DNA from 3 places in the Bradyrhizobium sp. Leo78 genome. Region 2 is predicted to be linked to each of the others. Evidence: predicted binding sites of a transcription regulator. Region 2 holds the regulator's gene; each other region holds the start of a gene.

Region 1 (2,268 bases), on a different contig from region 2:
CTGTTCACCAGGAAACCGTACTGCGGGTCGGCGATCTGGAGATGGATCTCGTGGCTCGAACCGCGTCCCGGGCCGGCCGACAGATCGGGCTAAGGCCCCGGGAATTCAGACTCCTGGAGTATCTTGCTCGCCATACCGGCGAAGTCATCACTCGAAGTCTGCTGCTGCAGCACGTCTGGGGTCTGCATTTCGATCCTGCGACGAATCTTATTGATGTCTACGTCGGACGTCTGCGAAGAAAGATCGACAGCGAACAAGCCTATCCAATCATTCATACAGTTCGCGGTGTGGGATTCTGTGTCCGGCCCTCTGCTTGAGACTTCACAGTTGGGTCTCGGACCGAGGTCGAGGTGTACGACCTACACCAGCCTTTTCACGCGCGATCCCGTGGCGCAGCACCTCGATACCTGGAATATCTGAAGGCGGTGAAGGCAACTCGTGCTCAAAGCCGTTTGCTTTGCCTACGAACGTCAATCGAGCGCTGGATGGCACTACCCGGATCGCGCCACCGGATGCTTCAGCGCCTCCAACGATCAAAGAAAGGCTTAGCCCGAGCCCGCGAGCAATCTTGCCCGCGATCGGAATAGTTCGGCTTTCCTCTTTCAACTTTCGACAGCCTCGCGCGGCTGATGATCCGCGCGGCCGGATCACACTTGACTTCGTGAGTCTCGCCGATCGCCTCCGCCGTATCGCCGGAAGCTCTCGACCTTCAAGACCTCGACGACAGCGCTATGTCGTTAAGGTGCTCCAAACAATCGCTCCAGGTAGGGATCAGTGAGGCCCGTTGCGGCGGCATCATGTCAGCATATCTTGCGCAAGAGGTGCAAGTTTACCTCTTCAAGGCTTGATACAGCGCCGCGCATCAAGCACCGAAATCGATGACTAGTTTGGGATGAGACGACGCCTTTCGAGTAAACGACGGCGTTTAGCATTGGGTGACACTAGGTCCGTAGTCGAGGCGTGTCACAATACCGTCTTGCGCAGCGTCGTAAGTTGGGAGGAGTTTCTGATTGACCGGCGTCTGGTTCAATTCGTAACGGATCGACCCGCAGCCATCCGTGAGTCTCGTGTTTGCCTAGATGAACCAGCATTTCATCAACATCGTCAGCTGGTGGAAGTGTGTGATCACACGGGATCTTGCCGTTGTTGTCGCGCATTCGATGATGGTTTTGGCTCTGTCACATGCATCGCCGGCGGGAGCGACTTCCTTCGACATCCCCGCGCAACCTCTGGCGTCTGCCATAGACGCGTTCTGCGCGGCGACCGGGACCGAGGTGTATTACGACGGCGCAGCGGCGATCGGACGGCGATCTTCTGCGGTCACCGGCGTCCTTGCGCGTGACGATGCTCTCAGGGACCTGCTCGCAGGGACAGAACTCGTCCCACTGCGCGCGCGCGAAAACAGCTACCTGCTGATTCATCCCGGCGACGATACGGCGCATGCGTTCGCCACGGCACGGATCGCCCGGGATGGCCAATATCAGCGCTATTTCGCCGTGGTGCAAGACGACATCCTGCGCATTCTGTGCCGGTATCCCGACACGCGTCCCGTGAGTTATCGGCTGGTGATCAAGCTGTGGATCAGTTCGTCGGGATTGGTGCAGCACGCAGAGCTCGACGGATCGGCCGGCGAACAGGCAAGTCACCGGATGCTGTTGGCGACGCTTGGCAAGTCACGCATGACCGAACCGCCACCGGCGCAGATGCCGCAGCCGATCACCATGGTTGCGCTGCCGGGAGCAGCGGCCGATGCGAGGCTCTGCGCATCACCCGTCGACCAGAAGGCCGGGCGCTAGCATGTCGGTGCGCGAGACAGCGGGCGCGTACGATGCTCGCGGGACAAGGGTCCAGAGTCGCGATCCCGCATGACCCACAGCAGCCGCGCCGAATTGCGCCGTTTTTTGACACTCTGCTATGATGATTTGCGAGCCAGGTTGGCCCGTCGATTGAATTCGGTGGAGCTTGCCGGTGACGCCTTGCAGGACACGTATATGGAGCTTTGCCGGGGCGCGGATCTGCCGCCGGTGCGGCAGCCGCGCTCTTACTTGCTGCGCATGGCCAAAAATATCGCCCTGAGGAAACTGCACTCGGAAAAATACACGGTTTCGCTCGATGACGCGAAGAACGCCTTCGACATTGCCGATGAAGCGCCCGGTCCCCAACGAAGCCTGGAAGCGAAGATCGAGCTCGAAGCCTTTCAACAGGCGATCCGGGAATTAACCCCGCGACGGCGCGCTATCCTGCATGCAGCGCGCGTTGAAGGAAAAA
Region 2 (2,268 bases):
CGGCGTGCAGCGATGCAGACACGCGGCTGGAGCTCATCCAGCGAAAACAAAACGTGCCGCCTTTGCAGGGCGGCACGTGAAGGCATTCTATGCGCGCGGCGGGTGCTGTCAATCGCCACGAAGCCGCCAGGCTGCGCTGCAAAGTGCCGGTAATCCGCAGTTTTCCGGTGTGGTGGAAAAGCCCGATTGCAATCCCTAAATGTCGGAACATGTGGACGCATAGGCGCGGACTCTTGCGCCAGAGTCACGCCATATTGTAGCGTCTGGCCTGTCGGGTACGACATCTCGTGCGGCAGTTTTGATCCCTTAGAGTCCTTTGTGTGCGGCGTACACGTTCGGGTGCGGTTTTCGTGCCCGGCGAGCCTTAAGGGATTCTGCCCGCAGGGATTTTTGAGATTAGGCATCGCAGCGCTGTCCCAGGATCGGCCGGCGCAACGCGAAGGGAAAGATGCGATGACGGTATTGACCTGGTCCGACGAACGCGTCGAGCAGTTGAAAAAGCTCTGGGAAGGTGGCCTTTCGGCCAGCCAGATCGCTGCGGAACTGGGCAACGTGACCCGCAATGCGGTGATCGGCAAGGTGCACCGGCTCGGCCTCTCGGGCCGCGCCAAGAGTCCTGCTGCAGCCGCGCCGCGGCAGCGCAAGGCGCGTCCCGCACAGCCGATGATGCGCGTGGCACGTCCGGTCTCCCGCGGCAACACCGCGCTCGCCCACGCCTTCGAGGTGGAGGTGGAAGCGGACCCTATCGCCTACGACAATGTCGTACCGATGAGCCAGCGGCTGTCGCTGCTCGAATTGAACGAGGCCACCTGCCACTGGCCGGTCGGCGATCCCTCGAGCCCGGAATTCTTCTTCTGCGGCGGCAAGGCGCTTCCCGGCCTGCCCTATTGCGCGCACCACTCCCGCATCGCCTACCAGCCGGCGGCTGACCGCCGCCGTCCGACGGTCAAGCCGTCACAAGGCAAGTAAGCCGACGACGGATCGTAGCTCGGGTGGAGCGCAGCGCAACCCGGGAACGCTGTATCGGCAGGTCCAAATTTCCCCGGGTTACGCTTTGCTGCACCCGGGCTACGGATTGAGGTCGCCGGTTTACGACTGCTCGGCCTTCGCGAAGCGATCATCGAGCGCGTAGCCCGCGCCGCGGACGGTGCGGATCGGGTCCTGCTCGCGGCCGGGATTGAGCAATTTGCGCAGGCGGCCGATGTGAACGTCGACGGTGCGCTCGTCGATATAGATGTCGCGGCCCCAAACGCTGTCGAGCAGCTGCTCGCGGCTGAACACGCGGCCGGGATGCTCCAGGAAGAACTCCAGCAGGCGATATTCGGTCGGGCCGAGATCGATCGGGCGGCCCGAGCGCGCAACGCGGCGCTTCTCGCGGTCGAGTTCGATGTCGCCATAGGTGAGCACGGTGGCGAGCCGCTCCGGGCTTGCCCGGCGCAACAGGCCCTTCACCCGCGCGAGCAGTTCAGGCACCGAGAACGGCTTGACGATGTAGTCGTCGGCACCGGTCGCCAGCCCCCTCACGCGCTCGCTTTCCTCGCCGCGCGCGGTCAGCATGATGATCGGGAGCTGCTTGGTCTCCGGCCGCGCCCGCAGACGGCGGCACAGCTCGATGCCGGAGAGTCCCGGCAGCATCCAGTCGAGCACGACAAGGTCGGGAATACGTTCCTTGAGCCTTGTGTCCGCATCGTCTCCACGGGCGACCGTTTCGACATCATAGCCTTCTGCATCGAGATTGTAGCGCAACAGCGTCGTCAGCGCTTCTTCGTCTTCGACCACCAGAATGCGTGCGCTCATCGGCTTGGCTTCTCCTATAGCGGGATGACTCTCTGCTTGAATCGTCATCCCACTCTTCCTTTGATGTTTGAGCAGGATCTTGGCGGAAAGCCGGCGTCGACTTTCCGGATGTTGCTCTAGTTGCCCGGAACGGTCGTGGCGAACGTCGTCATATCCCCCTTCGGCCGCTTGTCGGTGATCTGCTGACCCTCGATCATGTAGAAGACCGTTTCCGCGATGTTGGTGGCGTGGTCGCCGATCCGCTCGATATTCTTGGCGCAGAACATCAGGTGGATGCAGAACGAGATGTTGCGCGGATCTTCCATCATGTAGGTGAGGAGCTCGCGGAACAGCGAGGTGCAGATCGCGTCCACCTCCTCGTCGCTCTTCCAGACGTTCATCGCCGCCGGCAGATCGTGCGCGGCATAGGCGTCGAGCACGGACTTGACCTGCGACAGCACGAGGTCGGTCATGTGCTCCAGGCCGCGGATC
Region 3 (2,268 bases), on a different contig from region 2:
TTACGCTACGATCTTCAACCCAGCCCGGCTGGCAGCGAAGCAATCGAGGAACCTGCCGGAGGCTTCGACGATTAAGCCCACAAGCGAAATCGCCACGCCACCGGAACCCGCCATGATCCGCCACGCCGACCGACTGAGTGCGCTGCGGAAGGAAGCCGCCGATTGCCGCGCCTGCCATCTCTATGAGCATGCGACCCAGACCGTGTTCGGCGAAGGCCCGCAAAGCGCGCAGGTGATGCTGGTCGGCGAGCAGCCGGGCGACAAGGAAGATCTCGCCGGAAAACCGTTCGTCGGTCCCGCCGGCCTGATGCTCAACCGCGCGCTTGACGAGGCCGGTATCGACCGCAAAAAGGTCTACGTCACCAATGCGGTGAAACATTTCAAATTTGTGCCGCGCGGCAAGATCCGCCTGCACCAGAAGCCGAATACGCCGGAGATCAAGGCCTGCCGCCAATGGTATGAGCGGGAACTCGCATCGATCAAACCGGACCTGGTAGTGGCGATGGGCGCGACCGCTGCGCAATGCGTGTTCAACAAGCTCACGCCGATCAACAAGAACCGCGGCCGCCTGATCGATCTTGACGACGACGTCAAGGCGCTGGTGACGGTGCATCCCTCCTATCTGCTGCGGCTGCCCGATGAGGATGCGAAAGCGCGGGAATATCAACGCTTTGTCGAGGATCTGAAGATCGCCGCGGAACTGTTGAGGAAACGCGCGCGGGCTGCGGCATAAGCATGGCCCCATGCATAGCACTGCAAATATCAAGCCGTTGATAAGACTGATATCTATTTACAACCTTACATTGATGGACAATACTCCCCTATTACAGGGGGAGTTTGGGGCGTCTTGTTCACGCCAATGACGTTCCCATGCGGTCGACGCGCTGCCACGGCGCCACAGCCCCGGCGTCAGGCAGCGCGCGACCGCTCCTCTCCATCACATATCCATCACACACTTTCGCTGCGCGCATGGCTCGTCATGTGAATGGTCAACATTCGTGTCGCGAGCGCGCGTGACAGACGATCATCGATGCAACACCCAAGCACCGTTGCGACACGTGTTTCATTCAAGCAAACTACGGCTGTCATCTAACCTTCAAGTCAATGGTCAAGACTAAGGGCCTCCTTCCGTATTTCGACGGGGCCTCAGAATGACCGATTTTGCACTCAATACTTCAGTACGCGACGAAAGACCGATTCAGCCGGCTTCAAGGCCAAATCTCGATAAAGGCTTCAATCCGCTGACGATGATCCTCTTCTTCGGCATCCTCGCGGCGGGGTTGCTGTTCGTCGCCTACAGCATCTATTCCGACGTCGATGCCACCGGCACCCGCGTCACCACGTTCTTGCCCTACATCCTGCTGTTCGTTGCGCTCTTGATTGCGCTCGGCTTTGAATTCGTCAACGGCTTCCACGACACCGCCAACGCGGTCGCGACCGTGATCTACACGCATTCGCTGCCGGCCGAAGTCGCGGTGATGTGGTCGGGCTTCTTCAACTTCCTCGGCGTGCTGCTCTCGTCTGGCGCGGTCGCCTTCGGCATCATCTCGCTGTTGCCGGTCGAGCTGATCCTGCAAGTCGGCTCCAGCGCCGGCTTTGCCATGGTGTTCGCGCTGTTGATCGCCGCGATCCTGTGGAATCTCGGCACCTGGTATTTCGGCCTGCCAGCCTCGTCTTCGCACACGCTGATCGGCTCGATCATCGGCGTCGGCATTGCCAACGCGCTGATGCGCGGCCGCGATGGCACTTCCGGCGTCGACTGGAGCAAGGCCACCGAGATCGGCTATGCGCTGTTGCTGTCGCCGCTGGTCGGCTTCGTCTGCGCCGCAATCCTCTTGCTCGTGCTCAAGATGATTGTGCGCAACCCTGCGCTCTATGCCGCGCCCGAAGGCAACAAGGCGCCGCCGCTCTGGATCCGCGGCCTGCTGATCCTGACCTGCACCGGCGTCAGCTTCGCGCACGGCTCCAACGATGGGCAGAAGGGCATGGGCCTGATCATGCTGATCCTGATCGGTACCGTGCCGACGGCGTATGCGCTGAACCGCACGCTGCCGGAATCCATGGTCGCCCAGTTCCAGAAGAACTCGGAAGCTGCCTCCAAGGTGATCGCGGCGAAGGGCGCCGGTCACAGCATCATCGGCGATCCCCGTCCGGCCGTGACGCAGTACATCTCGCTGCACCACCTCAATGAGGGCACCTTCCCCTCGCTCGCGGTGCTGGTGAAGGATGTCAGCGACCAGGTGACGAGGTACGGCTCGCTGACCAAGG

Evidence for each region. The regulator PhoB, encoded in region 2, activates phosphate uptake and scavenging genes when phosphate is short. The targets are predictions, from matches to a motif close to TGTCATNNANCTGTCAT.
Region 1: a site for PhoB is predicted at 962-978, ahead of AC5ZG1_RS18725 (STN domain-containing protein). Genes of this name have one in related genera too.
Region 3: a site for PhoB is predicted at 1,084-1,100, ahead of AC5ZG1_RS01345 (inorganic phosphate transporter). Genes of this name have one in related genera too.

Annotation. Positions count from the first base shown of each region.
Region 1 is NZ_JCAMOT010000013.1:105,736-108,003, forward strand. Features, by position in the region: gene AC5ZG1_RS18720 (response regulator transcription factor) at 1-317, shown strand, start outside; gene AC5ZG1_RS18725 (STN domain-containing protein) at 1,080-1,796, shown strand; gene AC5ZG1_RS18730 (RNA polymerase sigma factor) at 1,866-2,268, shown strand, end outside.
Region 2 is NZ_JCAMOT010000010.1:209,956-212,223, reverse strand. Features, by position in the region: gene AC5ZG1_RS16005 (GcrA family cell cycle regulator) at 454-969, shown strand; gene phoB (phosphate regulon transcriptional regulator PhoB) at 1,090-1,797, opposite strand; gene phoU (phosphate signaling complex protein PhoU) at 1,914-2,268, opposite strand, start outside.
Region 3 is NZ_JCAMOT010000001.1:312,642-314,909, reverse strand. Features, by position in the region: gene AC5ZG1_RS01350 (UdgX family uracil-DNA binding protein) at 1-733, shown strand, start outside; gene AC5ZG1_RS01345 (inorganic phosphate transporter) at 1,152-2,268, shown strand, end outside.